DNA from 2 places in the Catenibacterium mitsuokai genome. Region 2 is predicted to be linked to the other one. Evidence: riboswitches for the same ligand, from Rfam matches in the RefSeq annotation. Region 2 holds a riboswitch; the other holds the start of a gene.
What was found. A riboswitch is a leader RNA that binds a small molecule or an ion and turns the genes downstream of it on or off. The one in region 2 is predicted to bind ZMP and ZTP.
Positions count from the first base shown of each region.

Region 1: it holds a riboswitch for ZMP and ZTP, as region 2 does, so the genes downstream of both, NQ499_RS09610 (formate--tetrahydrofolate ligase) here and NQ499_RS02330 (phosphoribosylaminoimidazolecarboxamide formyltransferase) in region 2, are expected to answer to the same signal.

Region 1 covers NZ_CP102271.1:1,825,454-1,841,209, forward strand. Annotated here, with positions in the region: gene NQ499_RS09575 (phosphoribosylformylglycinamidine synthase) at 1-1,778, opposite strand, end outside; gene purD (phosphoribosylamine--glycine ligase) at 1,788-3,038, opposite strand; gene purH (bifunctional phosphoribosylaminoimidazolecarboxamide formyltransferase/IMP cyclohydrolase) at 3,050-4,573, opposite strand; gene purN (phosphoribosylglycinamide formyltransferase) at 4,570-5,160, opposite strand; gene purM (phosphoribosylformylglycinamidine cyclo-ligase) at 5,154-6,179, opposite strand; gene purC (phosphoribosylaminoimidazolesuccinocarboxamide synthase) at 6,201-6,908, opposite strand; gene purE (5-(carboxyamino)imidazole ribonucleotide mutase) at 6,924-7,412, opposite strand; gene NQ499_RS09610 (formate--tetrahydrofolate ligase) at 7,492-9,162, opposite strand; ZMP/ZTP riboswitch at 9,277-9,357, opposite strand; gene NQ499_RS09615 (flavin reductase) at 9,448-9,948, shown strand; gene NQ499_RS09620 (NUDIX hydrolase) at 9,957-10,406, opposite strand; gene pepV (dipeptidase PepV) at 10,527-11,891, shown strand; tRNA gene NQ499_RS09630 (tRNA-Leu) at 11,938-12,023, shown strand; gene NQ499_RS09635 (excinuclease ABC subunit UvrA) at 12,083-14,530, shown strand; gene NQ499_RS09640 (AAA family ATPase) at 14,607-15,756, opposite strand, start outside.
Region 2 covers NZ_CP102271.1:464,702-480,457, forward strand. Annotated here, with positions in the region: gene NQ499_RS02315 (LacI family DNA-binding transcriptional regulator) at 73-1,053, opposite strand; gene NQ499_RS02320 (DEAD/DEAH box helicase) at 1,055-4,258, opposite strand; gene murB (UDP-N-acetylmuramate dehydrogenase) at 4,323-5,318, opposite strand; gene NQ499_RS02330 (phosphoribosylaminoimidazolecarboxamide formyltransferase) at 5,356-6,534, opposite strand; ZMP/ZTP riboswitch at 6,573-6,658, opposite strand; gene NQ499_RS02335 (hypothetical protein) at 6,800-7,120, opposite strand; gene NQ499_RS02340 (ABC-F family ATP-binding cassette domain-containing protein) at 7,620-9,350, opposite strand; gene NQ499_RS02345 (DUF3006 family protein) at 9,361-9,552, opposite strand; gene NQ499_RS02350 (DMT family transporter) at 9,703-10,539, shown strand; gene NQ499_RS02355 (RrF2 family transcriptional regulator) at 10,567-10,974, opposite strand; gene NQ499_RS02360 (desulfoferrodoxin family protein) at 11,206-11,574, shown strand; gene NQ499_RS02365 (RNA-guided endonuclease InsQ/TnpB family protein) at 11,668-12,918, opposite strand; gene NQ499_RS02370 (O-acetylhomoserine aminocarboxypropyltransferase/cysteine synthase family protein) at 13,121-14,389, opposite strand; gene NQ499_RS02375 (single-stranded DNA-binding protein) at 14,513-14,830, shown strand; gene NQ499_RS02380 (Cof-type HAD-IIB family hydrolase) at 14,911-15,756, shown strand, end outside.

The sequences.
Region 1 (15,756 bases), 1.3 Mb from region 2:
TATTTCATAGTTAAACGGTTCTTATCTGTTACTGTAGCAACCTGTACAACTTCAAGGTTTTCATCATGAGCTGCCTGGATACAGAAGTCTTTATCACATTCATTGATGACAATAGCCATACGTTCCTGTGATTCACTAATTGCAAGTTCAGTACCATTTAAACCTTCATATTTCTTTAATACTGCATCTAAGTTGATATCTAGACCAGGTGCTAATTCACCAACGGCAACGCTGACACCTCCAGCACCAAAGTCATTACATCTTACAATCTTCTTAGAGAATTCTTTATTTCTAAATAATCTCTGAATCTTTCTTTCTTCAACTGGGTTACCTTTCTGTACTTCAGCACCAGCAGTTTCAGTTGTCTTTAATTCATGCTTCTTAGAAGAACCAGTCGCACCACCAATACCATCACGACCAGTGCGTCCACCAATTAATAAGACAATCTGTCCATTTTCAGGAATTAATCTCTTAACCTGTTCTTCTGGAGCTGCTGCCACAACAGCACCTAATTCCATTCTCTTAGCAACATAACCCTGATCATATACTTCATGGACAAAACCAGTTGTTAAACCAATCTGGTTACCATAAGAAGAGAAACCATGAGCGGCTTCTTCACAGATCTTTCTCTGTGGTAATTTACCAGGAAGTGTATCCTCTAATTTCTGACGAGGATCACCAGCACCAGTAATACGCATAGACTGATAAACATAAGCACGACCTGATAATGGGTCTCGGATAGCACCACCTAAACATGTAGCAGCACCACCAAATGGTTCAATTTCTGTTGGATGGTTATGTGTTTCATTCTTAAACATTAATAACCAATCTTCATCACCATCAGTTGTATGAACCTTTAAACGAACTGAACATGCATTGATTTCTTCAGATACTTCCATATCATCCAAATATCCACGCTTTCTAAGTTCTTTCATAGAAATAGTTGCAAGATCCATTAAAGTAAGTGTTCTCTTTGTATCTACACCATAAACAACATGACGGCTTGCTTTATATTTTTCTACATCTTTTTCTAAGATTTCTTTAAATGCACCATTTGCGATATCAATATCTGTAATAACAGTCGCAAATGTTGTATGACGACAATGGTCAGACCAGTAAGTATCTAATACTCTGATTTCAGTTTCAGTAGGATCTCTCTTTTCTACATCTCTAAAGTAGTTCTGAGTCACCTTTAAGTCATCAAAGTTCATAGCAAGACTCATCTTTTCAAGTAATGCTTCAACTTCTTCATCAGTGAAACCAATAAATCCTTCAATCACTGGAACCTTCTTGATTTCAACAACAGCATCATTTAAATCTGCTGGCTTTTCTAAAGACGCTTCTCTAGAATCAACAGGGTTAATTAAATAATGTTTAATTGCTGGTAATTCATCACTAGAAACACCTTCGATCACAATAAGCTTTGCACATTTAACCTTAACGCCTTTTTCACCAGTTAATAACTGGAAGCACTGTTCACAGGCATCAGCTCTAGCATCATACTGTCCTGGAAGATATTCAATCGCAAAACTTACAGCTCCTTCTGGAATTGCATATTCTTCACGATATACTTCATCTACCATTGGCTCAGAAAGAATAGTAGGAATACCTTCTTCTAATACTTCTTCAGTAATACCCTGAAGATCATAACGGTTGACAACTGTTAAGTTAGAAATGTCAGTTAAACCAAGTCTTGTCATCAAATCATGTTTGATAGAATCTGCTTCAACCGCATTTTCTTTTCTTTTTTCTACATAAACGCGATAAACTTTAGCCATGTTATCCTCCTAATGTAAGCCAATATCTTTACGCATATACATGCCATCAAAATGAATGTTTTCAATTGCATCATAGACTTTCTTTCTTGTTTCTTCAAGATCATGTCCTAATGCACAAACATTTAATACACGTCCACCATTTGTGACGATTTCATTGTTTTCATTACGTTTAGTACCTGCATGGAAGACAACGATATCATCTGGAAGATGATCTAAACCAGTAATGACTTTACCCTTTTTATAAGATCCAGGATAGCCTCCACTTGCAAGAACAACACATGTTGCCTGTTCATCTTTCCACTTAACATCAACATCTTTCAATGTATTTGTCGCACATCCATACATTACTTCATATAAATCACTGTCAAGTCTCATTAAGATAACCTGAGTTTCAGGATCACCAAAACGAACATTGAATTCTAATACCTTAACATCCTGATCCTTGATCATTAATCCAATAAAGACTACCCCACGATAATCCATATGATCTTCATGTAAAGCTTTCATGAATGGATCAAGAATCTTTTCCTTGAAAGTTCCTTCCATACCTTCAGGTAAGAATGGATTAGGTGATACTGTACCCATACCTCCAGTATTAGGACCTTCATTATTATCATAAATCTGTTTATGATCCTTTGCAGATACCATAGGTATGATTGTATCATGGTCTACAAAGCACAATAGAGAACATTCAAAACCAGTTAAGAATTCTTCTAAAACTACCTTCTTACCTGCTTCACCAAAAGCACTGCCATCAAGCATAACCTTTAATTCTTCTTTTGCCTGTTCTTTTGTTTCACAGATTACAACTCCCTTACCTGCTGCAAGACCATCAGCCTTAACAACAACAGGAAGATCAAATGCATCTAATGCTTTAACAGCTGATTCATAATCAGTCACTTCTTCATACTTTGCAGTAGGAATATTGTGCTTCTTCATAAAATCCTTAGAGAAGGCTTTAGAACCTTCAAGAATAGCTGATTCTTTTCTAGGGCCAAATACTTTATGTCCTCTTTCTTCAAGATAATCAGCAAGTCCCATACATAATGGTACTTCAGGACCAATCACTGTTAAATCAATACCCTTTTCTTCAACAGTCTTTAAGATAAAAGGCATATCTTCTACACTACCTGGAATACATACAGCATCCATACCAGGATTACCAGGAATAGCATATAATTCAGTAACATGTTTACTCTGTTTTAATTTCCAGGCAATTGCATGTTCTCTTCCACCACTACCAATAACAAGAACCTTCATATAACGCCTCCTTAGTGTCTAAAATGTCTATAACCATTGAAGACCATTGTCATATCATGTTCATCACAATAGTCAATAGATTCCTGATCACGAACAGATCCACCAGGCTGTACAATAGCCTTAATGCCTGCTTTATCAGCCACCTGTGCACAATCACTAAATGGGAAGAATGCATCACTTGCTAATACAGCACCATGAAAATCCTTATCAGGATTATTATGAATTGCATTTTCTAATGCCCAGATACGTGAAGTCTGTCCTCCACCTACTGCAAGAGTACATCCATCTTTCACTAATACAATCGCATTAGACTTAACATATTTAACAACCTTTAAACCAAATTCCATATCAGATAATTCAGCTTCTGTTGGCTGTTTCTTAGTTACTACTTTCATTTCATCAATAAGCTTAGTATTTAATTCCTGAACAAGTGCTTTACCTTCAAGATACTTAATATCATACTTAGCATCACGTGCATCAAGATTCTTAAGCTTTAATAAACGTAAGTTCTTCTTCTTTTCTAATACTTCTAAAGCATCATCATCAAAATCAGGTGCTGCAATGATTTCTAAGAAAGTCTTCTTCATTTCTAAAGCAGTTTCCTTATCAATCTTATAGTTTACAGCGATGATTCCACCAAAGATAGAAGTTGGATCACCTTCATAAGCACGCTTATAAGATTCATAACCAGTCTTACCAATAGCAACTCCACAAGGTGTTGAATGCTTAATTGCAACAGTCACTAACTGATCACCAAATTCTCTTACGCAGGCAACTGCACCATATAAGTCATTCACGTTATTGAAAGAAATTTCCTTACCATGTAACTGTTCATAATCTAATAAAGAATGCTGAACATATGGATCAACATAAGCATTTGCACTCTGCTGAGAGTTTTCACCATAACGTAAATGATCTGTCTTCTTTAATGAAATATTTAAGATATCAGGGAATTCATCATGCACCTGATCAGCGAAATAACGAGAAATCATTGCATCATAGCTGCCTGTTAAGCTATAAGCCTTATAAGCAAGATTCATTCTGAATTCAAAATCAGTCTTATCTTCTCTAATAGCTTCTAATACAGCATCATAATCTTTTGGATCAGTAACAATCAATACATCCTTGAAGTTCTTAGCAGCAGAACGGATCATTGAAGGTCCACCGATATCAATATTTTCAATCATTTCAGCCATTGGCTTGCCAGCCTTAAGCGCTTTTTCAAACTCATAGAGATTACAACAAACAAGATCAATAGGTGTAATACCCATTTCTTCTACAGTCTTGACATGTTCTTCTACATCTCTTCTAAATAGAATACCACCATGTACTTTTGGATGAAGTGTCTTAACTCTTCCATCAAGGATTTCAGGGAAACCTGTCACATCATCAATTTCAATGGCTTTTACACCTGCTTCTAATAGTTTCTTATATGTTCCACCAGTAGAAACAACTTCAAAGCCTAATTCTTCAAGACCTTTCGCAAATTCAACAATACCTTCTTTATTTGTAACTGATACTAACGCTCTTTTCAACTGATCTTCACCCTTTCATTTTCTACAGAAACACGTCCTTCACAATATAAAGCAACAGCTTCTGGTAAGATTTCATGTTCGATTTCTAAGACACGTGCCTGAATGTCTTCAGGAGTCTCTAAGTCTGAAATATCAACCGCTCTTTGTAAGATGATTGGTCCACCATCCACTTCTCCAGTAACGAAATGAACAGTTGCACCTGACACCTTCACACCTCTTTTAAACACCGCTTCATGGACATGCATTCCATAGAATCCAGGACCACAGAAAGATGGAATAAGTGAGGGATGAATATTAATAATACGATTCTTATACTGTGCAAGTAACTTATCTCCCACAATAGCAAGATAGCCTGCTAATACAACAACATCAATCTTCTCTTCTTCAAATCTCTTTAAGATCTCATCTTCATCCTTGATCCATTCTGCCTGAATACCATGAAGACGGGCTCTTTCTAAACCGTAAGCCTTCTTACGGTTAGAAATAACCAGACGGATCTGTCCATTGATTTTTCCGGCTTCACACGCATCGATGATGGACTGAAGATCAGTTCCACCACCAGATACGCATACAGCTATGTTTAGCATAATTCTGCTCCCTTTTCACCTTCAGCAATATAACCTACTTCATAGCTTTCATAGCCAGCAGCATTGATTGCTTCGATAGTCTTTTCAACATCTGCTGGATCAACAGCAAGAACCATACCTAATCCCATATTGAATGTGTTGTACATCATCTTTTCTTCAACGTTTCCTGCTTTAGCAATTAAACCAAAGATAGGAGGTACTTTATAACTGTCCTTCTTAACAACAGCCTTTACACCATCAGGTAACATTCTAGGAAGGTTTTCATAGAATCCTCCACCAGTAATATGGCTGCATCCCTTAACCTTGATACCAGCATTCTTTACGCTCTTTAATGCTTTTACATAAATCTTAGTAGGAGCAATTAAAGCTTCACCTAAAGTAGTACCTAATTCGTCATAATAAGTATCTAAAGATTCTTTAGTCATATCAAATACGCTACGTACTAAAGAGAATCCATTACTATGTACACCAGTAGATGCAATACCAACTAAAGCATCACCAGGCTTGATTGTAGAACCATCGATAATATCTTTCTTATCTACAACACCTACTGCAAAACCAGCTAAATCATAGTCATCAACAGGCATTAAACCTGGATGTTCTGCAGTTTCACCACCAACAAGAGCACATTCAGACTGAATACATCCTTCAGCAACACCCTTAACGATAGTCGCAATCTTTTCAGGATAGTTCTTACCACATGCAATGTAATCAAGGAAGAATAGAGGTTCTCCACCTGAACAAGCAATATCATTAACACACATTGCAACTGCATCAATACCGATTGTATCATGTTTATCCATTACAAAAGCAAGCTTAACCTTTGTACCACATCCATCAGTACCTGATAAAAGAACTGGTTCTTCCATATCCTTGATCTTGCTTAAATCAAAAGCACCCGCAAAACCACCAATACCACCAAGTACTTCTGGTCTCATAGTAGCCTTAACATGCTTCTTCATTAATTCCACTGACTTATAACCTGCTTCAATATCTACTCCAGCTTTTTTATAATCCATGTTTCTTCATCCTTTTATCTATTATTTTTCCATTCTTGCAAGAACTGCTTTATAAGTTTCAATTAAGTCACCGATATCCTGTCTGAATACGTCTTTGTCATACTTCTTGTTAGTATCTACATCCCATAAACGGCAAGAATCTGGTGAAATTTCATCAGCTAATACGATTTCGCCTTCTTTAGTCTTACCAAATTCGATTTTGAAATCTACAAGCTTTAAGTTTAATCTTAAGAAGAAAGCTTTAAGTAATTCGTTGATCTTTAATGTTTCAGATTTGATAGTGTTATATTCATCTCTAGTGCAAAGACCTAAAGCTACAGCATGGTCTTCATTGATTAATGGATCACCATATTCGTCATTCTTATAACTAATTTCAAAAATTGGTTCTGCTAAAACAACACCTTCCTTAGCACCAAGTCTCTTACAGAAAGAACCTGTAGTAATATTACGCACAATTACTTCTAGTGGGAAGATTTCTACTTTCTTAACTAAATCATCAGTATCATTTAACTTTTCAATCATATGAGTCTTGATACCAGCTTCTTCTAACATGTCAAAGATAATACCTGAAATAGTGTGGTTTAATACACCTTTACCAGCAAACTGATCATGTTTTACACCATTACCTGCAGTTGCATCATCCTTATAATGCATTAAGATAACATCTTCGTTATCAGTTGCAAAAATTTCCTTAGCTTTTCCTTCGTACATTAATTCTTTCTTTTCCATTGTTGTTTTCTCCTCTTATCTATATTTTTCTGAAATTTCGTTATTTGTATCTAAGCAGGCTTTTTCCATAGCCTGACGGTTGTTCTTTAATTTTTCACTTAATTCTGGATATTTGATTGCCATGATTTCAAGTGCTAACCAGGCAGCATTCTTAGCACCATCAATTGCAACTGTTGCAACTGGGATACCAGAAGGCATCTGAACAATTGATAATAAGGCATCCATTCCATCTAAACTTGCACCTTTAATTGGAATACCAATAACTGGTAACACTGTCATAGAAGCAACGACACCAGGTAAGGCAGCAGCCATACCAGCAGCTGTTAAGATAACATCTGTTCCATTGTTGTTGCATTCTTCTACAAATTCACTCAATGCACGATGTGCACGGTGTGCAGATAAAGCACGTACTTCAACATCTACGCCATATTCTTTTAATATAGCAATTCCTTTTTCTACCTTTGCTTCATCAGAGGCAGAACCCATAATTACTGCAGCTTTCATTTCAGTCCTCCATTATTTTCATTATGACTTTCATGATCTAGGTGCTCAGAGGCCTTTCACCTAAACTTGACCTCAATTATTAGAATAAACCAGTAATTTTACCTTCTTCATCAATGTCCATATTATTGGCAGCAGGTACTTTTGGTAAACCTGGCATACGCATAATATTTCCTGAAATAGCAACTAAGAATCCAGAACCAGTATTTGGAATCAAATCACTGATTGTTACCTTGAATCCTTCAGGACGTCCAAGTAAAGTAGGATCATCTGATAAAGAATACTGAGTTTTCGCAATACAGATTGGTAAATCACCTAAGCCCTGAGCAGTGAACTTCTTGATCTTGTTTGCCACCTTCTTAGTGAAGACAACATCATCTGCGCCATAAATTTCTTTGGCGATTGTCTTGATCTTTTCATCAATAGGCATATCTAATGAATAGATTGGTGCATAATGAGATTCTTCAGTATCAAGGATATTTAATAGCTTGTTAGCAAGATCAATGCCTCCTTCGCCACCCTTAGCCCATACTTCAGAAATAGATACTTCAACATTTAATTCCTTACACATATCATCTAATAGCTTTAATTCAGCTCCTGTATCTGTAGGGAAAGCATTAATAGCAACGATACAAGGTAAACCAAACTTCTTAATATTTTCAATATGTTTAGTTAAGTTACCAATACCCTTCTTTAATGCTTCAAGGTTTTCAGTACCTAATTCCTTCTTATTGACACCACCATGCATCTTTAATGCACGAACAGTCGCAACAATTACAACTGCATCTGGATTTAATCCAGCCTGACGACACTTGATATCTAAGAACTTTTCAGCACCTAAATCAGCACCAAATCCTGCTTCAGTAATTGCATAATCACCAAGCTTCATAGCAAGCTTCGTAGCCATAACTGAGTTACATCCATGAGCGATATTGGCAAATGGACCACCATGTACAAATACTGGAGTATGATCTAAAGTCTGTACAAGGTTAGGTTTGATGGCATCCTTTAATAATAAAGTCACAGCGCCAGTTGCATGAATATCATCAACAGTGACTGGTTCACCATCATAATTATAAGCAACAATCATTCTTGCTGCTCTTGCCTTTAAATCTTCAAGAGAAGTAGATAAACATAAGATACCCATGACTTCACTTGCAACACTAATATCAAAACCATCTTCACGAGGAACACCATTTGGTTTACCGCCTAAACCAACAACAATATGTCTTAAAGCACGATCGTTTAAGTCAACAACTCTCTTCCATACAATCTGTCTAGTATCAATATTCAAAGGGTTACCCTGCTGAATAGAGTTATCAAGCATTGCTGCAATCAAGTTATTTGCTGAAGTGATGGCATGAATATCACCTGTAAAATGAAGGTTGATATCTTCCATAGGAACAACCTGGGCATATCCTCCACCAGCTGCACCACCTTTAATACCAAAGCAAGGACCTAAACTTGGTTCACGCATTGCAACTACAGATTTCTTGCCTAACTGATGTAATGCCTGTGATAAACCGATCATTGTAGTTGTCTTACCTTCACCTGCAGGTGTTGGGTTGATTGCAGTTACAAGGATTAATTTACCATCTGGATTATTTTCAACTTTCTTGATAGTTTCCAAAGAGATTTTTGCTTTATATTTACCATATAATTCTAAATCATCTTCAGTCAGTCCAATCTTTTCAGCCACATTTTTAATTGGCTCCATGACTGTACTCTGTGCAATTTCTACGTCTGTTAACATTTTTTTGTTTTTCCTCTCTTTCAGGTTATTTTCTTTTAAAACAATTATATACTAATCCGGTACCTGCATGCTTCCATTTTTTTAAAAAAACAAAAAAAGAGCCTACTAAGTCCAGGACGTTGCCCAGACGGTCGGCTCTTCAAGAAATTATACTCCATGTGGTTAATTCCACTTCCGTCAGTCGTATAATACAGTTGTAGTTTATCAAATAACCTATTGTTTGACAAGCACAAATTTGATTAAATAGTGGCATAAGTTTATAATATAAAAACGGAGGTAATGACTATGTTTAAAGAAGTAGATATAAATACATTTGATTTAAAAATATTCAATAAATTGAATAAGGAATGGGCACTACTTAGTGCAGGTAATAAAGACGCATTTAATACTATGACTATTTCATGGGGCGAGATGGGTACATTATGGAATAAGCCAGTGATGACTTGTTTTGTAAGACCACAGCGTTATACAAAGGAATTTATAGATTCTAATGATAAGATGACTCTTTCATTCTTTAATGGAGAACATATGAAAGATTTAACAATACTTGGTAGAGAGTCTGGACGTGATGGAGATAAGATTGCGAAGACTGATTTAACACCTACTTTTATTGAAGGTCTTCCTACATTTGAAGAAGCAGACATTGTTGTTGTGGGAAAGAAACTCTATGAAGATACAATCAAGCCTGAATGTTTCTTAGATGAAACGCTTGTGGATAAGAACTATCCTAATAAAGATTTTCATACAATGTATATCTGTGAAGTTGAAAAGATCTATATGAAATAAGAGAAGCGCTAGTTCGCTTCTCTTTTTAGTTCATTATATTCTCTTATCTGGTTATATTCTTCGATTGTTTTCTTAATATCATTAAAGATATGTGGGTCAAGTGTCTTCTCTAGTTCATCTTCATCCACAAACTTATAATCTGTATGTTCAAATGAAATCTTAACTTGATCATTTGTAGGAATACACAAGAAACCAATACCCACTGTCTGATAATGTGGTCTAATAGCCGTAAATGTATAAACTGGCTTAATGATTTCAATATCAAGTCCTGTTTCTTCCTTTAATTCTCTTACTAATGCCTGGTGAGGATCTTCCCCGTATTCTAATCCCCCACCTGGTAATTCCCAATAACCAAGTCCATCTGATGAAGGTCTCACACGTTTCAAGATTAATGTCTTACCTTCATAAATCACAATACCTTTGACTGTAATATGAAACTGTATGTCTTTATTCTCCATATTCTTTTGCCCCCTTTTTACTATATTAGCACAACTCTTGAACGAACGTTACAAAAAGGTGCAGTATGTGTGTTTCAAATAATTCAAAAATTGTATATAATAGTCACTGAGGTGAATAAAATGATTGATTTCAAAGAAGAAGTATTAAAGCATAAAGATGAAATGCTGAAAGATTTAAAGGACTTATGTCTGATCCCTTCAACTCTTGATGAATCTACTGCGAAAGAAAATCAGCCATTTGGTGAAAACAACCGTAAAGCGCTTGATTTAATGCTTTCTATTGGTCAAAGAGATGGATTTGTTACTGATGATTGTGATGGATATGCTGGTTCTATTGATATTGGTGAAGGAGAAGACTGTTTTGGTATTCTTGGACACTTAGATGTTGTACCTACTGAAGGTCAGGAATGGGATTATCCAGAATATGATATGACTCTTGATGGAGATACACTCTATGGTCGTGGTGTGGCTGATGATAAGGGGCCTTTAATTGCCGCTTATTATGCTGCTAAGATTGTCAATGAACTTGATTTTGAAAAGAAGATGAAGGTTCGTATCATCTTTGGATGTAATGAAGAAAATGGTTCTCGCTGTATGCATTACTATTTCCAGCATCGTCCATATCCAAAGATGGGATTTACTCCAGATGCTGATTTCCCTGTTGTATATGGTGAAAAAGGTAACTGTCATTTCATCATCAAGGGGAAAACAGATGATGATAAGGTAATCTCTATTCATTCAGGACGTGTAGTGAATATCGTACCAGATCAGGCTAAAGCTGTATTAAAGGGTACTGACTATGAAGAATCATATAATGCATTCTTAAAAGAAAATAACTTCAAGGGTTCTTTAGAAGTTGTAGATGGTAACACACACTTATTCTTAAAAGGTAAGAGTGCCCATGCATCTCAGCCTCAGTTAGGTAATAATGCCGCAAGTAACCTATGTCATTATATTGCAAGTGTAACTGATAATAGCTACGCAAAATTCGTTGATGAATATTTATACAATGATTATTTAGGTGAAAAGTTCAATGTCGCATTTACTGGTGAAATGGGTGCTTTAACTGTTAACCTTGGTATCTTAGATTATGAAAATAATGAAGGTTCATTAACTCTTGATTTACGTCTTCCTCATGACTCAGACAATGATGAACTTGTTAAGAATGTAGATGAAGCTGTTAATAAGTATGGCTTGAGTGAAGAACATGATATTGGTCCTGCATTATATGTAGATCCTAATAGTGAATTAGTTCAGAAACTTCATGAATCATATGTACAGTTCACAAATGATCATGAACATGGTCCTCAGACTATCGGTGGTGGAACTTATGCAAAGAAAATGCCTAACTGTGTTGCTTTTGGTTGTGAATTCCCTGGCAAAAACCATCATATGCATGAAGAAAATGAATTAATTTCATTAGATGATTTATTAACTGCAGCTGCTATCTACGCTCAGTCTCTCTATAATCTTCTTAAAAAATAGTTGAATTCTATGTGCAACTCAAGTATAATTTGAGTTGCACAAAGTTGCGGCCGTGGTGGAATGGTAGACACGCAAGTTTGAGGGACTTGTGGACGTACGTCTGTGTGAGTTCAAATCTCATCGGCCGCACCATTAATTAAGATGAACTAGCTAGAGATAGCTAGTTTTTTATATTATGTGGAGGATTTTGTATGATTGATCATATGGAAATAAGAGGCGCAAAGGTACATAACTTAAAAAATATTGACGTTGATATTCCTCTAAATAAGATTGTCGCTATTTCTGGTGTATCAGGAAGTGGCAAGTCTTCTTTAGCATTAGGAGTCATCTATGCTGAAGGTTCTAGAAGATATCTAGAAGCATTATCTACTTATACAAGAAGACGAATCTCTCAAGGAGAAAAAGCCAAAGTAGATTCTATTAGATATGTTCCTAGTACTCTAGCATTACATCAAAGACCTAATATACCAGGCATTCGTTCTACTTTTGGAACACTGACAGAATTATTGAATTCTATTCGCTTATTATTTTCACGTTGTGGAGATTATTTATGTCCTAACGGACATAGAGTACCTGCGAGTACAAATGTAGCGAGAGGTGAAATGATTGAGTGTCCAATCTGCCACGAAAGATTTAATGGATTAAGTGCACAGGAGTATGCCTTTAATTCACAAGGCGCATGTCCTGATTGTCAGGGCACTGGTATTGTACAAACAATTAATATTGATTCTTTGATTCCTGATCCCCATCTAACTATTGATGAAGGGGCTGTGGCGCCATGGAATACACTCATGTGGTCATTGATGAAAGATGTCTGTCGCGCCATGGGTGTGCGTACTGATGTTCCTTTTGAAGAATTAACAGAAGAAGAGAAGCATATTGTATATGATGGACCAATGGTTAAAAAACATATTTTCTATCGTCCTAAGAATAAAGAGAGCGTGGAAGCAGGAGAATTAGATTTTACTTACTATAGTGCCAAAGCAACTGTCTTGAATGCATTAAAGAAGGTCAAGAACGAAAAGAATATGAAGCGTGTCAGTAAATTCCTTAAGGAAGAGACATGCCCGACTTGTCATGGCTCTCGTATTAATACACGTGCGAATTCTACATTGCTAGGTGGTAAGACTTTAACTGAAGTATGTGCGATGAGTTTAAAGGATTTAGCTGCATGGCTTCCACAGGTAATCAATACCCTTAATGATGATGTGAAAGAAATAGGTTCTAGTATTCTTGAAGAATTCATGATTAATGCGCATGCATTGCTGTCTTTAGGTCTTGGTTATTTGACTCTTGATCGTGCTTCTTCTACATTATCAACAGGGGAACTACAAAGAGTACAGCTTGCACGTACTGTAAAAAACAGAACGACAGGTGTTCTTTATGTTCTTGACGAACCTTCTATTGGACTACATCCTGCCAATGTAGATGGCTTGATTGCGATTATGAAAGAATTGATTAAGGATGGGAACTCTATTGTTTTGGTCGATCATGATACAAGAATTCTTAAAGAAGCGGATTATATGATTGAAATAGGGCCTGAAGCAGGTAAAAATGGTGGTTCTATAATTAGTCAGGGTACTATTGATGAAATCATTCAGGATAAGAATTCTATCATTGGACCTTATCTCAATGATTTACATCAAACTCTTGTAAGAAATAAGAAAGAGATTTTTAATGAGGGCTTTTTAAGACTTAAGACAGATACAATACATACTGTCAAACCACTGGATATTTCTATTCCTAAAGGAGTTCTTACTACAATTACTGGTATGTCTGGAAGTGGTAAGACAACATTGATTCTTGAATCGTTATATCCTGCTATAAAGGCTTCATTAAATCACGAAAGACTTCCTCAACATGTAAAAGAATTGGATGCATCATGGGTCAATAAGATTAATTTGATCGATGCGTCCCCTATTGGAAATAATGTCAGAAGTACTGTCGCAACTTATTCTGGTGTATTTGATCATTTAAGAAGATTGTATGGAAGATTAAGTGATCAATATAGTGCAGGTGATTTTTCTTATAATACAGGTAAGTTAAGATGTCCTGTATGTGAAGGTACTGGTACTATTTCTATGGATATACAGTTTCTTCCAGATATAGAAATGACTTGTGAACATTGTGATGGAACACGTTACAGCAATGATGTGGATTCTATAATGTACCATGGTTATTCTATTAAGGATGTGATGTCTCTTACTATCTTAGAAGCGTTAGATGTATTTAAAGAAAGTAAGAAGATTAAAGAAAAACTACAGGTTCTAGTGGATTTAGGAATTGGTTATTTGACTCTTGGTGAAGCAACACCTGCCTTATCTGGTGGAGAAGCACAAAGATTAAAACTGGCATCAGAAATAGGAAAAGTACAAGATGGAAGCATCTTTATCTTTGATGAACCTTCTATTGGATTACATCCATTAGATGTAGAGACACTACTTCGTGTATTTGATACTTTAATTCATCAAAAAGCGACTATTATTGTGATTGAACATGACTTAGATGTTATTAGAAATTCTGATTACATTATTGATATGGGACCCGAGGGCGGTCAACTTGGTGGAGAGATTATTGCGACGGGAACTGTGGAAGAAATTAAGCAGAATAAGCATAGTAAAATTGGAAAATACTTGTGAAAGGTTGTAACGAATATTTGAGCGTTACAGCTCTTTTTCATAGAAAAAAGAATATCAGAAATAATATCCGATATTCTTATTGCCATTCAATTTCTACATTTTTTTGATAATGTGCTAGTCCTATGCGAATCACTGTTCCACTTAATTCACTATCATATCTTCTACTGTCAATTTGATCTATCGCTGATTTTGCGAGTTGTTTCAAATCAACTGAACTATCATTTGTATACTTAAATTCTAGAATATATGATATTTGATTTTTCTTAGATTTTAGTATGATATCACATCTTCCCTTTCCTACTTCTCGATTACTGATTACTTCATACTCATTAGAAAGCCAGGCACACATTCCTAGCAGCATCATATGATAGCTATTTTCATCTTTCAAATCATGATAAGAAGGTAATGTGAGTAAAATCTTTCGATATCTATCTTCAAAATCATCTTTTTTGCAACGTTTTAATGAATTAAATAGTACTGTCAGATCTGTTTCAGTCGCTTTCAAATGATAGGCTGTAAGTTTTCTAAACTCTAATTGAACTTCTTGATTAGGAATTTTTATGATATACAGGCTATCTTGAATAGATATTGTTTTGTGTAATGTGAGATATCCAGCATTAACCAAAAGACCCCACAAGTTTTCTGTATTGTTTACTTCAAAAAAGCTCGTATCCATTTTTACAGTGGTTTCGAGTTTGCCATTTCGAATAAGCTCCTCATAGCCTCTCTCAAAAGCTTCATCACTGCTAGATATTGCTTTTTTAATCATTATATTACTGCTCGTATTCACCCAATAAGGCTCTAATACTTTTCTAGAAGCATAATTCAAGATAGACCATGGATTATAGATATCATGTTCTCCAAAATGATATCCATCATACATAGATTTCACTTCATCATTGAGTGATAAATCATAATATTCTAATGTTTGCTTCGTTTCTTCTTCTTTAAAGCCAAAGTATTGAGAATATTCTGGATCTTTTACTGTACATACAACCAGATTATTCAAATCGCTGAAGATGTTCTCTTTCGCTACTCTTTGAATACCAGTCATCATTGCATAATGTAGGCTCGTAGATGTCTTTAATGCATTATGAAGCAAGGAAGATAATCCCCCTCGCAACTCTTCATAATATCCTCCAACATGAGCTTCGATAAAAGGTGTGTCATATTCATCTATGAATACCATTACTTTTTTGTGATAGTATTTCTCTAATCGTTCCATC
Region 2 (15,756 bases):
TATCATAAACCACATGTAATGCTTTGCCAACAAAAATATGGAACCGATACCACTTTTTTTATAAAAAAAGCATCAGATACTTCTGACGCTTTCTCCTTCTATAAATGTGAAGTCAATAAGTGTAGCACGTTCGACCTCTTTTTCTTCAATCATATCAAGAATAATTTGTCCAGCCATCTGACCAGCATGGGCATAATGGAACTTAATAGTTGTAAGGGCAGGGGACATTACAGTAGAAGTCCAATAGCCACCAAATCCAGTTACTGAAACATCCTCAGGAATACGTAAACCGTGGTCTTTTAGAACCTTCATACATCCCATCGCAATCGTATCTGTTGCACAAATAATGGCAGTAGGACATTCATGATGATTTAAATAGTCATTTAATCGAGTTATTGTCTTTTCCACAGAGAAGTCTGTTTCTAGAAAATGAGGATGCACATCCTGTAAGCCATCATAAACACCCTGTCTACGAATTACTCCTACAGCCACATCTTTTCTGCTTACTCCTGCATATACAACATTCTTATGACCATTATTATAAATATACTCACCTATCTTATAACCTGCTTCATAATCGTTATTAATAACACTTACACCATCATCATAGGCCTGCGCCATAAAGACAATAGGAATGGAACTCTTAGAGGCAATATCTCTATGTGCCATTGTGATAGATGTTGCAAGAAGGACAATTCCATCCACCTTTAGCTGCATAAGTTTAGTAATAGATTTGATTTCATCGAGTTCATCATGATTTGTATTAATGATAATTGTCGTATAATGATGTTTCTTTAAGAACTGATCAATGTTCATCATCATACGACTAGAAGCATATGAAGTAAGAGTAGGGCATACAATACCCACGGTATGTGTCTTGTTGGCTTTTAAATTCGCAGCAAGCACATTAGGTTCATAATCATACTCTTTCACAATCTTCTCTATCTTCTGACGTGTTTCTTCTTTTACATAGCCACCATTAAAATAACGAGAAACAGTTGTCTTAGACACACCTGCAACTTTCGCAATATCGGCCATAGTCATCTTCTTCATGTTAATCCTCACTAAATAAACTCATGATTTCTTCACCACTCATAGTCGTAATAGAACCACTATTACCTTCCACAAAACGATCTGCAAGATCCTTCTTTGCAGCCTGCAATGTCTGAATCTTTTCTTCAATAGAATCAGCCATAATCAATTTATATACAAATACCTTATTCTTCTGACCGATACGATATGCTCTATCAGTTGCCTGATTTTGTGCAGACATATTCCACCAAGGGTCAAAATGAACAACACCTTCTGCAGCAGTCAAGTTTAAACCAGTACCTCCAGCCTTCAAACTAATTAAGAAGACTGTTGTATCATCGTTCTGATAAGCATCCACTAATCCTTTACGTTTCTCTTTTTCTGTATCACCAGTCAACATATAATAAGATGTCTTACTCTTATCTAATTCTTTTGCAAGAAGATTCAATAAGCTCTTAAATGACGAGAATACAATAATCTTCTTGTTATTATCTTTATATGTCTGAATAATATTTAAACATGCTTCCATCTTAGAAGACTTATGTTTTACATCATCAAAGACAATACGAGGTTCGCAGCAGATCTGTCTTAACTTTGTCAACATCGCAAGAATCTGAATGCGGTCCTTAGAACCATCTAAAGTCTTTAATAACTGATTGGCCTGTGCTAAATGTGCTAAATAGAGCTTCTTTTCATCTTCACTGAAGTCTACAAGTACAGTATTTTCAATCTTATCAGGTAAATCTTTTAATACTTCATTCTTCGTACGTCTTAATACAAAAGGTGAAATCATCTTCTGTAATTGTGTCTGTGTTTCTTCATCATGATCCTTGACAATAGGTGCTTCATAATGAGACTTAAAATAACGATAGTTATATAAATAATCTTTATTTAAGAAGTCAAAAATGGACCATAACTCAGCCAGTGAGTTTTCAATAGGTGTACCAGTTAACGCAAAACGCTGTTTACCTTCTAATGATTTTACTGCAATCGCATTCTTAGTTTTCTGATTCTTAATATACTGTGCTTCATCTAAGACAATAAAATCAAATGTGATACCTTTATATTGTTCATAATCCTTACGAATATAGTCATAAGAAGTAATCATAACATCAAACTGTTTATAGCTTTTAATAATCTCTTTACGTTCCTTCGCACTTCCCATAACACAAGTCACCTTTAAATGAGAAGAGAACTTATTAAACTCATCTAACCAGTTTAAAATCAATGAAGCAGGACAGATAATAACAGAGAAATGATGTTCATTACTTTCTAATAAACTCATAATCTGAATCGTTTTACCTAGCCCCATATCATCGGCAAGAATACCACCAAAATGAAGGTCATTCATAGTAGAAAGCCATTGGAAACCTTCCTTCTGATAATCTCTTAAAATAGGTGCATAACGCTCATTTAAAGGATGTTCATGATGTGTATAGTTCTTTAAATGGTCTAATACATCCTTAAATGATTCTTCACGATTGACCTGTACATATTCAAAACCTTGAGTGGCTAAGTCCATCTGATGAGCTCTATTCAGATTTAAATCAATAGTACCATCTTCAGAAATATCTTTAGGTAGAATATGATACTGATCCATCATCTGACCTAACTCATCTAATTCATGTGTATCAATATAAAGTAACTGACCATTTTTTAAACGATGATAACGTTTCTTCTTCTGATGACTTGCTATAATATCAGCCAGTTCTTCTTTAGGAACATCTAAAGAATCCAGATTCATTTCTAATAAATTATGGGAAACCTTAATACCAACAGATAAGTTCATAGACTTCTTAGAACCAATAGCCTGTAAAGAATCAGATACATAAACATCTGTCAACTTATTCAAGTGATTTAAACCATCATGAATCATATCAATGGTTTCATCGCGATGTGTATCAAAACGCATAGGTCCTGACATATCATCAGGATTATATTTCTCTAGGAAACTAATAATCAAATCTGCCTTTAAAGAATGAGGTACATCATCTTTAAGAATATCATGCTTACCATCCTCATATGTTCCCATTAAAGTAATCAAAGCATATTCATCTTCATCTACATCTGCATAGATTTCTAGATGCGTTTCTTCCTTAATCTTATCTTCTAGACCTACATACTCAATATATTTCTTTGTAGGAGAAATAATATAACGTGTAAAGTTTTCTAACTGATCATGAGATACATAAAGACGCTGTAATGTATCAAATCGATTCAATAACTCAACACTTACTCCCTGCTTATCAAAACGATAACGTGTAAAAGAATGTGTAGAAGGGCTATAACTATATAAGTTCTTCTTACCAATATAGTAAGGTGAGAGGTCTGTGTCCAATTCTAGAATTGTATCATGCTTATCCTTAGACACTGATACAACAGGATGTAATTCATCCTCTAAACGAGCAAAAGGATGCATTGCCTGAGGGATTTCTTCAAGTAAATCCCAGAAAGCATCGACATTATCATCATTGATGAATAAAGTGTTATTACTAGATAAATGTGAATGATAATATCTTAAAATAAATTGATAAATCTTCTTTGAAGGTTCATCAAGAATATCAGGATTATGCACAAAAGCGAGTGTCTTACCATACGTATGATATTCATTATTTTGCATTTGTGTCACAAAATTAGGAATACTCTTTACAATATAATCTCTATTACGTCCAATCTTTAAAGTAATGCCAAACTGCCAGTCATCTGCATATAGTCTTAAATGAACAGGTGTAGAATCAACAGGTGTAAACTGATTCACTAATTGTTTTTTAATATAATCAGTCAGTTCATTGGTTTCCTTTTCTCTTTCTTTACGTCTATATTCCTGCATACGCTGTTCCCATAAAAGACGTTCTCTCATAGCACTTTTCTTTTCTTCCTGTGCACGCTTTTGTAAATCAACAGCATAACGATAAGGGAACGTGTTAGGAGATAACTCCTGAACCTTTAAGATAAGGGCACCTATATGACCACAGGCTGTATATTCATCGGCATAAATACAATTACAGTCTGTAGAAACTATTTTAGAATTGGGATTTACAAGAACACGAGGAAGATAGATATTACCATTAATCATAACCTTACCAGAAATATGATAATAACCACGATTATCAGTTGTAATAGAAACATTCACAACATAATCTCTTCGATAATATTCTCGTGCAATATCACGGTTACGTGCTCTAGATACAACACGTTCAAATTCATTATCAGTGATAAATAACATAGCAATTCCTCCTAATCTAACTAATTATATCATAAGAAAGAACACAAAAAAACTGGAATAAAATTTATTCCAGTTCAACAGGTTCCTGTTGTAGAGTTAAACCATATTTCTTTTTAATAATAGAAACGATTTCTTCTCTAGCCTGTTTTAAGTGTGCATAACTTTGTGCACTTTCATTAATTAAGATCAGTGCAGCTTTCTCAGATACACGCATGCCATGGAAAACCATTCCCTTTAATCCAGCATGGTCTATCAACCATCCAGAAGGGACTTTATTTCCTTCCCATACCGGTACATTCATGCCTCTTAAACGATCAGCTTCAGCATCATCTAAATAAACATTCTTAAAGAATGATCCAGAACTTGCCATTTCTTCAGGTTTAGGAAGCTTGGACCAGCGTATTTCAGTCACCATCTCTCTAATAGATTTAGGAGAGAAATCAGTAATCTGATGTTCTTCTACATAATTCTGTAAAGAAGTATAGAAAGGAGGAGTAAGTGTATCATGACTTAAGTGAATAGTCATAGAGATAATCAAATAACGTCCTGCATCTTCACCATGATTGAAGATACTTGATCTATAGCCTAGCTTCATATCTTCAGCTTTAATAGTGACATACTTTTCTTCCTTTAAATCATAAGCAAGAACAGAGTCTAATACCTGTACAATTTCCTGACCATAAGCACCTACATTCTGTACAGGTGCAGCACCTACTGTACCAGGAATAGCACTCAATGCTTCAATACCAGATAAATTTTTTTCTGTAGTGAAAGCAACAAGATCATCAAGTAGTTCTCCACCCATTGCAACAACTGTTAATTCATCAATAGAACGTATACCCTTAATACGGTTTAAAAGAATAACCCCCTTGAAACCTTCATCTTTTCCAATTACATTACTTCCTGTTCCTAAAATAAATACAGGAAGCTGACGTTCTTTTGCAAATAAGTAAGCTTTTTCTACATCTTCTACGGTCTCTAATTCAATCACATAACGCGCTAGACCGCCTAGGCGCATTGTAGTGAGTTCCTTGATTTCTACATTCTCATTTATTCTCATAAAGTGCATTATAACATAGTTTTTTCAAAAGTGTGCATTAATGATGGAACAATCTCTGATGTGTGAATGCAAGAACCATATCATACTTATTACATGTATCAATAACATGGTCATCACGAATAGAACCACCAGGCTCACCCACATACTTTACACCACTCTTATGGGCACGTTCAATATTATCTCCAAATGGGAAGAATGCATCACTACCTAGTACAACATCTGTATTCTTCTTTAACCATTCTTTCTTTTCTTCTTTTGTGAATACTTCTGGTTTTACCTTGAAATAGTTCTGCCATACATCCTCACCAAGTACATCTTCATAATCATCTGATACATACGCATCAATTGTATTATCCTTTTCAGCACGTTTTAGACCATCTGCAAACTGTAAACCTAATACCTTAGGATGCTGACGTAAGAACCAGACATCTGCCTTATTACCAGCAAGTCTTGTACAATGAATACGAGACTGCTGGCCAGCTCCAATACCAATAGCCTGACCATTCTTGACATAACATACAGAATTAGACTGTGTATACTTTAATGTGATCATAGAAAGGATTAAATCATGTAATGCATGTTCAGGAATATCTTTATTCTTAGATACAACATCCTTAAACATCTCTTCATTAATCACGCAGTTATTTCTACCTTGCTGGAATGTAATACCAAATACCTGTTTAATTTCTACTGGATTAGGTACATAATGGGGATCCATCTGTAATACACAATAAGTGCCTCTTCTTTTCTTCTTAAGTATTTCTAAAGCTTCTTTTGTATAACCAGGCGCAATAATACCATCACTGACTTCACGATTAATAAGCTTAGCAGTTACTTCATCACATACATCAGAAAGAGCACAGAAATCACCATATGAACTCATACGGTCACTACCTCTTGCCTTAATATATGCATTAGCGATTGGACTTAACACTTCAGCACTTTCCTTTACAAAATACATCTGTCTTTCTACTTCAGTTAAAGGTGTCCCGATAGCTACACCAGCAGGAGATACATGCTTAAAACTTGCCGCACAGCTCATATGAGTTGCTTCCTTTAATTCCTTCACTAGCTGCCAGCTATTAAAAGCATCTAATAAGTTGATATAACCAGGTTTACCATTTAAGACAGTAAAAGGAAGTTCTCCTTCTTCCATAAACACTTTAGCAGGTTTCTGATTAGGGTTACAGCCATACTTTAATTCTAATTCTTTCATAGATTCCTCCAAAAAAAGAAGCCGACACATACTCCAGGCTTCTTTGCCCAGACGGTCGGCTTCTTCATTTGATTTATTATACTCCCTGTGGTCAATTCCACTTCCGTCAGTCATATAACTAATGTCATTATAGATAAAAGAATATAATAAAACAAGCATTTTCATTATATAAAAATAGAATGTAAACGCTTGCATAATTGTAATTATTAGGCTATAATTAAGTCAGAAAGAGAGGAGGAAGACCTCCTTAACATATACATTCATCTCAAAGAACTTGGTCAGAAAGGAGAGATTCCCATGGGATACTGTGACTGAGTATCCATTGAGGATACTCAATTAAATTAGGAAAAACGTATTTATCCACCGATAATGATTTATATGCAATATCGATAATGTATGGTTTATATGATGGGTGGAAACGGGAGATAGCTCCTGAATATAATAATAAGGTACGTTGATCTATATATTGGAAGGCTATAAAAAGGTTTTCCCATTTATCTATGATGCTGGAAATTGAATCCAAAAGATGTAATCCTAGTATCCAGCAGAAAAAGCTATGGTGATGTAAAAGCCATAGCTTTTTCATTTGAAAACAAAAACCTCCTGTCGATAGACAAGGAGATTTTTGCGCAGGTAGGCTCACTTAGAGTACTTCTACCGCTGGCGTAGTTGTTTTGTATAGTATATGTATACTAACGTCAATTGTATTTGTGAAAAAGCATCTATTTATCAATAAATTTTCATTTTATAAAAATTAGATGAAAACGCTTGCATTCATGCGAATGATAATGTATGATATAAGCGAAAAGAGAAGACAGAAGATAAAACATTAAATATAAGACATGTTACTTGACTTCCTAGTCTAACGAACCGAAAAGTAAAATGAAGAAATACGGCGATTATAGTAAGATTCGATCTTATATTAAATGAGAAATGAAAATTTCTAATAAAATGTTGAATCCATAAAAAGTCTAATAATAAAAAGAACTCAATATCAATAAGATGGGTTTGATAAATTATTCAAATGAGTCTAATGCTTCTCCTTATATAGCAAAAGAGGAATCCAAATGGGTTCCTCTTTTCGTTTAGCTTTCTTCTATTTCTAATAGTTCTAGATAACGTTCATTCTTTTCTTCTAAAGTCTTTTCAACTTCATCACGTTCTTTACTTAATTCATCGAGCTTTTCAAAATCCTGGGTACTTCCCATTTCTTCATCGATTTCACTTAAACGTGTTTCTAGATTCATAAGAAGATCATCCATACCTTCTAGTTCTTTCTTTTCACTGAAGGTTAATCTTCTCTTTCTATTTTCTTTAGCCTGTTTACGATAGTCTTCTCTTTGAGATTCTGTTTCTTTCTTAGTATTAGTGATATCAATAGAAGCACTATAGCCACCATTCACATAATGAATTTCCTGATCCTTAAAGACAAATAAACCATCCACAATACGATCTAGAAAATAACGGTCATGGGATACAGTAATCACAATACCTTTAAATGTATCTAGATAATCTTCTAATACATTCAATGTTTCAATATCTAAGTCATTCGTCGGTTCATCTAATAGTAATACATTCGGTGCACCCATTAAAACCTTTAATAAATAAAGTCTTCTCTGTTCACCACCTGATAACTTACCAATCTGTGTATATTGGGCATGGTCATCAAATAAGAAACGTTCACACATATTACGAGCACTAAGTGTACCTTCACTTGTTTCTAGATTATCACTTGTTTCTCTAATATAATCAATAACTCTCATTGTAGGATCATCATAATGGAAATGCTGCTGGAAATAGCCCATACGGATTGTATCACCAATAATAATCTCACCATCATAATCAGTGATAATACCTGCAATCATATTGAGTAACGTTGTCTTACCACAGCCATTTTGTCCTAATATACCTATACGGTCAAATCTCTTAAATAAATAAGAAAATGGCTTAAACATCACCTTATCAGGATAGCTTTTAGACACATTCACTAACTCAATAGTCTTCTTACCTAAACGACTTGTAGTATCTATAAGTTCAACAGTTCCTTTCTCCTGAATTTGTTCAATAGAAGATAATTCTTCAAAACGCTGTAAACGGTCTTTACTCTTAGTAGAACGTGCCTGAACACCTGCTCTGACCCATTCTAATTCTTTCTTTAAGAAGAGGTTTCTTTTTCTTTGTGCCTGTAAGGCATTGTTTTCTCTTTCTGCCTTTAATTCTAGGAAGTGTGAATAATTGGCTACATAAGGGAAAATCTCACCTCTATCTAATTCATAGATCTTATTTGTAATACGTTCTAGGAAGTAACGATCATGAGTGACCATAAGTAACCCTTTAGAACGCTTAATTAAATATTTTTCTAGATATTCAATCATAGGGGTATCTAGATGGTTAGTCGGTTCATCTAGAATAAGTAAATCACATTCTTCCAGTAATACGATAGCAAGAGCTAAACGTTTTTTCTGACCCCCAGATAAAGTACTGATTACCTGATCCATATCTTCTAAACCAAAACGTGTCAAAGAAGACTTAATAGAATATTCAGGGACATCCTTAAGAATATGTTTTGCTTCATTAAGAATCGTTTCATTATCTCTAAATACAGGATTCTGAGGTAAATAAGCAATCTTTAGATCCTTCTTATAAGTGATTGCAGGACTGTCATGATGGGCAATCATCTTTAATAAAGTACTCTTACCTGTTCCATTGACACCAACTAAGGCAATCTTATCTGTATCCTCTACAATCATATTCAAGTTCTTATACAACTGTCTCTCACCAATCGCATAAGATAAATTCTGTATATTAATTAACATGTAGTCACCTCTATAAAAGAGAGTGGAATAAATCATCCACTTCTTGTTTTCTCTTCTTAGTCTCTTCAGGTAAAACACGGAAGCATTCATCTAATACATCATTTTCATGTGCATTTAAACCTCTCTTTAAAATGGTTTCACCTGTCTTTAAGTTTTCTAGATGATAATACCCTTTTTCATCAATTCTTTCAACAACCCACATGATTCCATCTCCTCTTTGTTTTCCTCATTATAGCATGCTATAATGGGGAAAAGGAGTGTGAACTTTTATGAATAATATTCTTTTATTTGGTTTATGTGTTGTTGTGCCAGTGCTTATTCCTTTAATTATCGCATTATTAGTGGCTGTATTATGGAAAATAAAATAAGTACAAAAGGTGTATTCTTCTTGCTTATGACAGCATTCTGCTGGTCACTTGCAGGTTTATTTATACGTGCAAGCCACTTAAATGGGCTGGGATTCTCAATGATGAGTTCTATTGTCGCAATACCTCTTAGTATGATCATTCATCATAAGAAGCTGGTATTCAATAAAATGACAGTTACAGTGGGGGTCTTTCAGTTCCTTATGAGTTTAACATTCATCTATGCCAATAAGCTCACATCAGTGGCCAATGCGATTGTATTACAATACTCATCAACAATCTTTGTATTGATCTATCAATCAATTGATTTACGTAAATTACCGACAAAAAGACAAATGGGGATCATTGCGATTGTCTTTATCGGTATGGCACTATTCTTTGCGGATACTCTTTCCTTCTCGCATCTATTAGGAAATATACTCGCAATTATATCAGGAGCCTGCTTTGGAATGCAGTTCTACCTCAACAACAAAGAAGAGGCTGAAGCTTTCTCTTCGACAATATTTGCTTATATGTTCTCTCTTACAGTAGGCTTAATTGTCTTTAGAGGACTTCCTAACTTCCATATTACTGATGCCTTTGGTGTATGTGGTTATGGTTTCTTTCCAATGTGTTTAGGTGGTATATTTCTTGCATTAGGTATTTCTTGTACAGAAGCTTTTACAGCCAATCTTATTTGCATGTTAGAAGTCATTCTAGCGCCTCTGTGGGCTTTTATCTTCTTCCATGAGACAATATCTGGTATCAGTTTAATTGGTGCAGGAATGGTTGTAGGGGGCATTATCTTAAACTTAGTATTAGACTTTAAAAAAGCAGCCATCTAGGCTGCTTCTTTTGATTGTAGACCATTTCTACTTCGATATATTCATAATGTCCTCGATGGTCTTGTTTTTCAACAAATTGTCACACGCTTCATTAAGATCTACAAAAATAGAATCAATGGCTTGTTCTACTTTAGAGTCCTTAATGGCTTCTCTTCCATCTTCTCCATTGTGCCAAGTCACATGGATATAATCATTTGAGACAGATTTCGCAATCTCAGATAAAGTAATATCATCAGCTTCTTTATCAAGACGATATCCTCCATCAACACCTGCTTTAGCCTTAATAAGGCCCGCTTCTCTCAATTTGATCATAACACGTCTTACACGTACTGGATGAGTGCAAATATGCTTTGCAAGTTCATCGCTAGAAATAAGGTCTTGGTTTTTACCTAAATAGACGAGAGCGTGGACAGCAATACTAAAATCACTAGTCATACGTATCACCTCCATATAAAACTTCTATTATTATTTCCATTTACATAATAATGCCTTTTGTAAATATTTACAAGATTATTTTGGAAAAAATTCACTAATAACACTCAAAAAAAAGCCTTTTGTAATCAACACTTTTACAATTTTGACTGGAAAAATATTAAAAGAAAGCATATCATTCGTAGTCTTGTTCTAAAAGTGTTATGATAGTATTAGATAAAGGAGGAATTGAATATGAAATTCTATCGTTGTGAACATTGTGGTAATGTTATCACTCATTTTGTGGATTCTGGTGTACCAGTCGTTTGTTGTGGTGAACCTATGAAGGAATTAACACCAAATACAACTGATGCCGCAGTTGAAAAGCATGTTCCTGTAGTGAAAGTAGAAGATAATAAAGTAACAGTATCTGTAGGATCAGTAGAACATCCTATGACTGAAGCACACTACATTACATTAATTGTATTAGAAACTAAGAATGGTACTCAGTTTAAACAGTTAACACCTTCTGATAAGCCTGAAGCTGTATTCTATGTTGGTGAAGGTGATGAAGTTGTGGCAGCTTATGACTACTGCAATCTTCATGGTTTATGGAAAGCATAGTGAACTACTCCGACTTAATATTTTATTAAGTCGGTTTTTTTAGATGCTTACGCATCCGTTTAAGAAGATTGATATTTAAGTCTCCACCTATTGCTAGGCAATCCTTATTCTTATAGGCGTGTCCACTTCGCCTCTACTGTATAGGATGTTTACATCCACAACGCTACTTTTACGCATGATATTTAATGCACCATTTACATCTGCATTCAGAACTTGTCCACTCGCTGTTCTATACTGTCCACGATGTATTCTCTTTCCACTGAAATGGTATTCTTCAGTATCATCACTCTTATAGACTGGTATGACATCCTTATCCCAGAAGCTGGCCTTTGATGTGTAGGACTCCTCCTGCATTACAAGTATGATGCCATTCAGCTCACAGAGATATTCAAGCTTGTCTCTCAGCTTTCCATATGGAATATTGACGAAAGTCTGATTGTTTCTTTTGCCTATGTTGGAATCCTTCTGAAAGGTTTCATTATAGCCCACAACAAGAGTTCCAATATCATGATCGATACAGTAATCAATCACCTTGCGTGCAGTCTTGTTCATGTAGTCATTTATTCTATTGTTACGCCTGCGTGCCAATGCCTTCTGTCTGTTGGTCGGCTTCCTGCCATAGTCCTGCTTATCCTTGATGGACTGTAATCTTGCATTTTTTTTGTTGAACCACTGGTTAATGGACTTCAGTCTTCTTCCATCGATGATGAATGTTTCACCTTTACTTGATACTCCAGTGACAAGATTATTGATACCTAGATCTAATGCCAGTGCATTTGTTGTATTGAGATTCCTTTGAATGCATTCAGCTTCATAGATGTACTGAATTTCAAAGAACCTGGCATCTGCCTTTGGTATGATACGTATTTCCTTCACTTTCTTATCAAGCAGTATAGGTGGAATAGTAATCTCAACAGCCTTATGTGTCTTTCTGAAGCTGTTTGAATATGGAAGTATGAGCTTATTCCCTTTAAGTCTTACAAATCCAATGACGAGTGTAGTATATCCATCCTTTGGAAGATAGCGTGGAAGTCTGCAGTCCTTAAGTGCATGCTTTCCCTGCTTTGCCTTTTTAAGAAGACCGAAGAATGATTTGAATGAACCATCTACTTCCTTCAGTATCTGCTGTGCCATATTGGAATTAAGCGTTCTATAGTTACCAGACGACTTCAGAAGTGCATAGTTCTTCTCATAATTGAGATACTTGCCTTCTGCAAAGTAGTGCTGTCTGATGTTATAGATTGCCTGATTAGTAAGATTCTTTGCAATATGACATAATTCCTTGATGGAACGATAGTCTTCCTTGGACAGATGCTTTACCTGCTGCTTGACTGTAAGATACATATATTTAGCCTCCTTTCTGTAGATTCAGGAAAAGAAGTTTCCTATATATCTTATACCCTCACTAATCCAAAATTTCTCAATCAAATGTAATATCGATAAAAAACCCCAACCATATTTTATGTTGGGGTGGGGATGTTGTGTTGTATCTATAGATAAAAAAGCACAAATTCCGTTTCAGGACTGTTCATTTGAGCAGTCTTTTTTAGTACTTTAATGCTTCTTCAATATCCTTGATTAAGTCATCTGGGTTTTCTAAACCAATAGATAAACGAATAAGTGTTGGATCAACACCTGCTTCTTTTAATTGTTCATCTGTCATCTGACGATGTGTATGGCTAGCAGGATGTAAAATACAAGTCTTTGCATCAGCTACATGAGTCACGATGTTAATAAGCTGTAGGTGATCCATGAAAGTCACTGCTTCTTTCTTATCGCCCTTTAAACCAAAGCACATAACACCGCATGTACCATGAGGCATATATTTATTTGCGGCTTCATGATATTTATCATCTTCTAGTCCTGGATAGTGGATCCATTCTACTTTTGGATGATTCTTTAAGTATGTAGCTACCTTTAAGGCATTTTCACAATGTACACGCATACGTGCTGGTAATGATTCAATTCCAATATTTAATAAATAGCTATTAAATGGTGAAGGAATAGATCCTAAGTCACGCATTAATTGTGCAGTGGCTTTAGTAATATAAGCGGCCTTACCAAATCTCTTTGCATAAGTGATTCCATGATAACTATCATCTGGAGTAGTGAGCCCTGGGAATTTTTCTGCATGACTCATCCAGTCAAAGTTTCCACTATCAATAATAGCGCCACCAACACCGGATGCATGACCATCTAGATATTTAGTTGTAGAATGAGTCACAATATCAGCACCCCATTTAATAGGCTGACAATTGGCAGGTGTCGCAAATGTATTATCCACAATTAAAGGGACACCATGTGCATGCGCAATAGACGCAAACTTTTCAATATCTAATACTTCCATTGTAGGATTTGATAATGTTTCTCCAAACATACACTTAGTATTCTCTTTAAATGCTGCATTGATTTCTTCTACAGATGCATCTTGATTAATAAAGGTAACATCTACACCCATTTTCTTCATAGTTACTGAAAGTAGGTTATAGCTACCTCCATAAATATTACCAGAAGCAACAACATGTCCTCCTGCTTCACAGATATTAAAAATCGCAAAGAAGTTAGCTGCCTGTCCTGAACTTGTTAACATACCAGCATATCCACCTTCCATGCTAGTAAGTTTAGCGGCTACTGCATCATTTGTAGGGTTCTGTAAGCGTGAATAGAAATAACCATCTTTTTCTAAATCAAATAACATGCCCATTTCTTCACTTGAATCATATTTAAAAGTAGTACTCTCATAAATTGGTAACTGTCTAGGTTCTCCATTACCAGGCTTCCAGCCTTCATGGATTGCTTTTGTTTCTAATTCCATATAATCTCCTCCGTTTTTAAACATTATATACCATAAGGGTTGTAGGGATTTAAATTTTTTTTAAAAATCTTAAGTAATTTATTCTTATTTTAGGGAATAAGTATATAGAAGGAGGAAAAAAATATGAATGAAGTTAAATTACAAGGTCAGATTACATCTGATCCAGAAGTGAAAGAATCTAGAAATGGAATACTTAGAGGTTCTTTCTTACTTACTACGAAAGGAGGGACAGAAGATAGACCACGTTATGATTATATACGTTGTGTAATCTGGGATGAGAAAGCACAGTATGTTGTAGACCACTTTGAAAAGGGTCAGTCTGTGTCTATTGAAGGAAGTGTTAGAGGACGTTTTTATCCAAATCGTTCAGGAACAACTTCTTATGCAATGGAAGTCTATCCAGAACATATGGTATGTGAAGATTCTAGCTATTCATTCTAGAATATGCAAAAACACGCATGAATGATGATTGAGATATGGATGTTCATGCGTGTATAATGTATCTCGAAAGTGAGGGGTACATGATGAATAGAAAATACTTTTTCTTTGATATTGATGGGACTTTAGCTGTAGGAACACCAGGAGATCAGTATATTCCTGAATCAACACAATATACTTTAAAACAGCTAGAAGCAGAGGGTCATTTTATTGCGATTGCGACAGGTAGAAGTTATGCCATGGCACATGATTATATGCATGAATTAGGTTTTCATAATATGATCAGTGATGGAGGGAATGGAATTACTATTGATGATCAGTTAAAAGGCATAGAACCATTGGATTATCAATTATGTCTTGATTTAATAGATGAATGTGAGAAGAAGGGTATGATATGGGCTTTTTCTCCTGACAACAAAACAAGAAGACTTGCACCGGATGATCGTTTTTATGAGTTTACTCATGATATTTATATGAAGACAGAAGTGGTAGAAGGTTTAGATCCACGTGATTATGATCAAATCTATAAAGTATATATTGCCTGCTTTAAGGGTGAAGAAGAGAAACTGGAATCTTTAAAGAAGTTACCTTGGTGTCGTTTTCATAAGGAATACTTGTTTGTGGAACCAGGAGATAAGAGCAAGGGTATTAAACGTATGGTGGAACATCTTGGTGGTGATATTAAAGATGTTGTCGTATTTGGTGATGAAAAGAACGATTTGTCTATGTTTATTCCAGAGTGGACAAGTATTGCGATGGGTAATGGTATAGATGAATTAAAGAAGAAAGCCACTTATGTGACTACTGATGCCAACAAGGATGGTATCTACAATGCTTGTCTGCATTATGGATGGATCAAGGAAAGATATCTTTTGGCACTCGATATGGATGGTACACTTCTAAAGTCTGATAAGACGATTTCGCCAAAT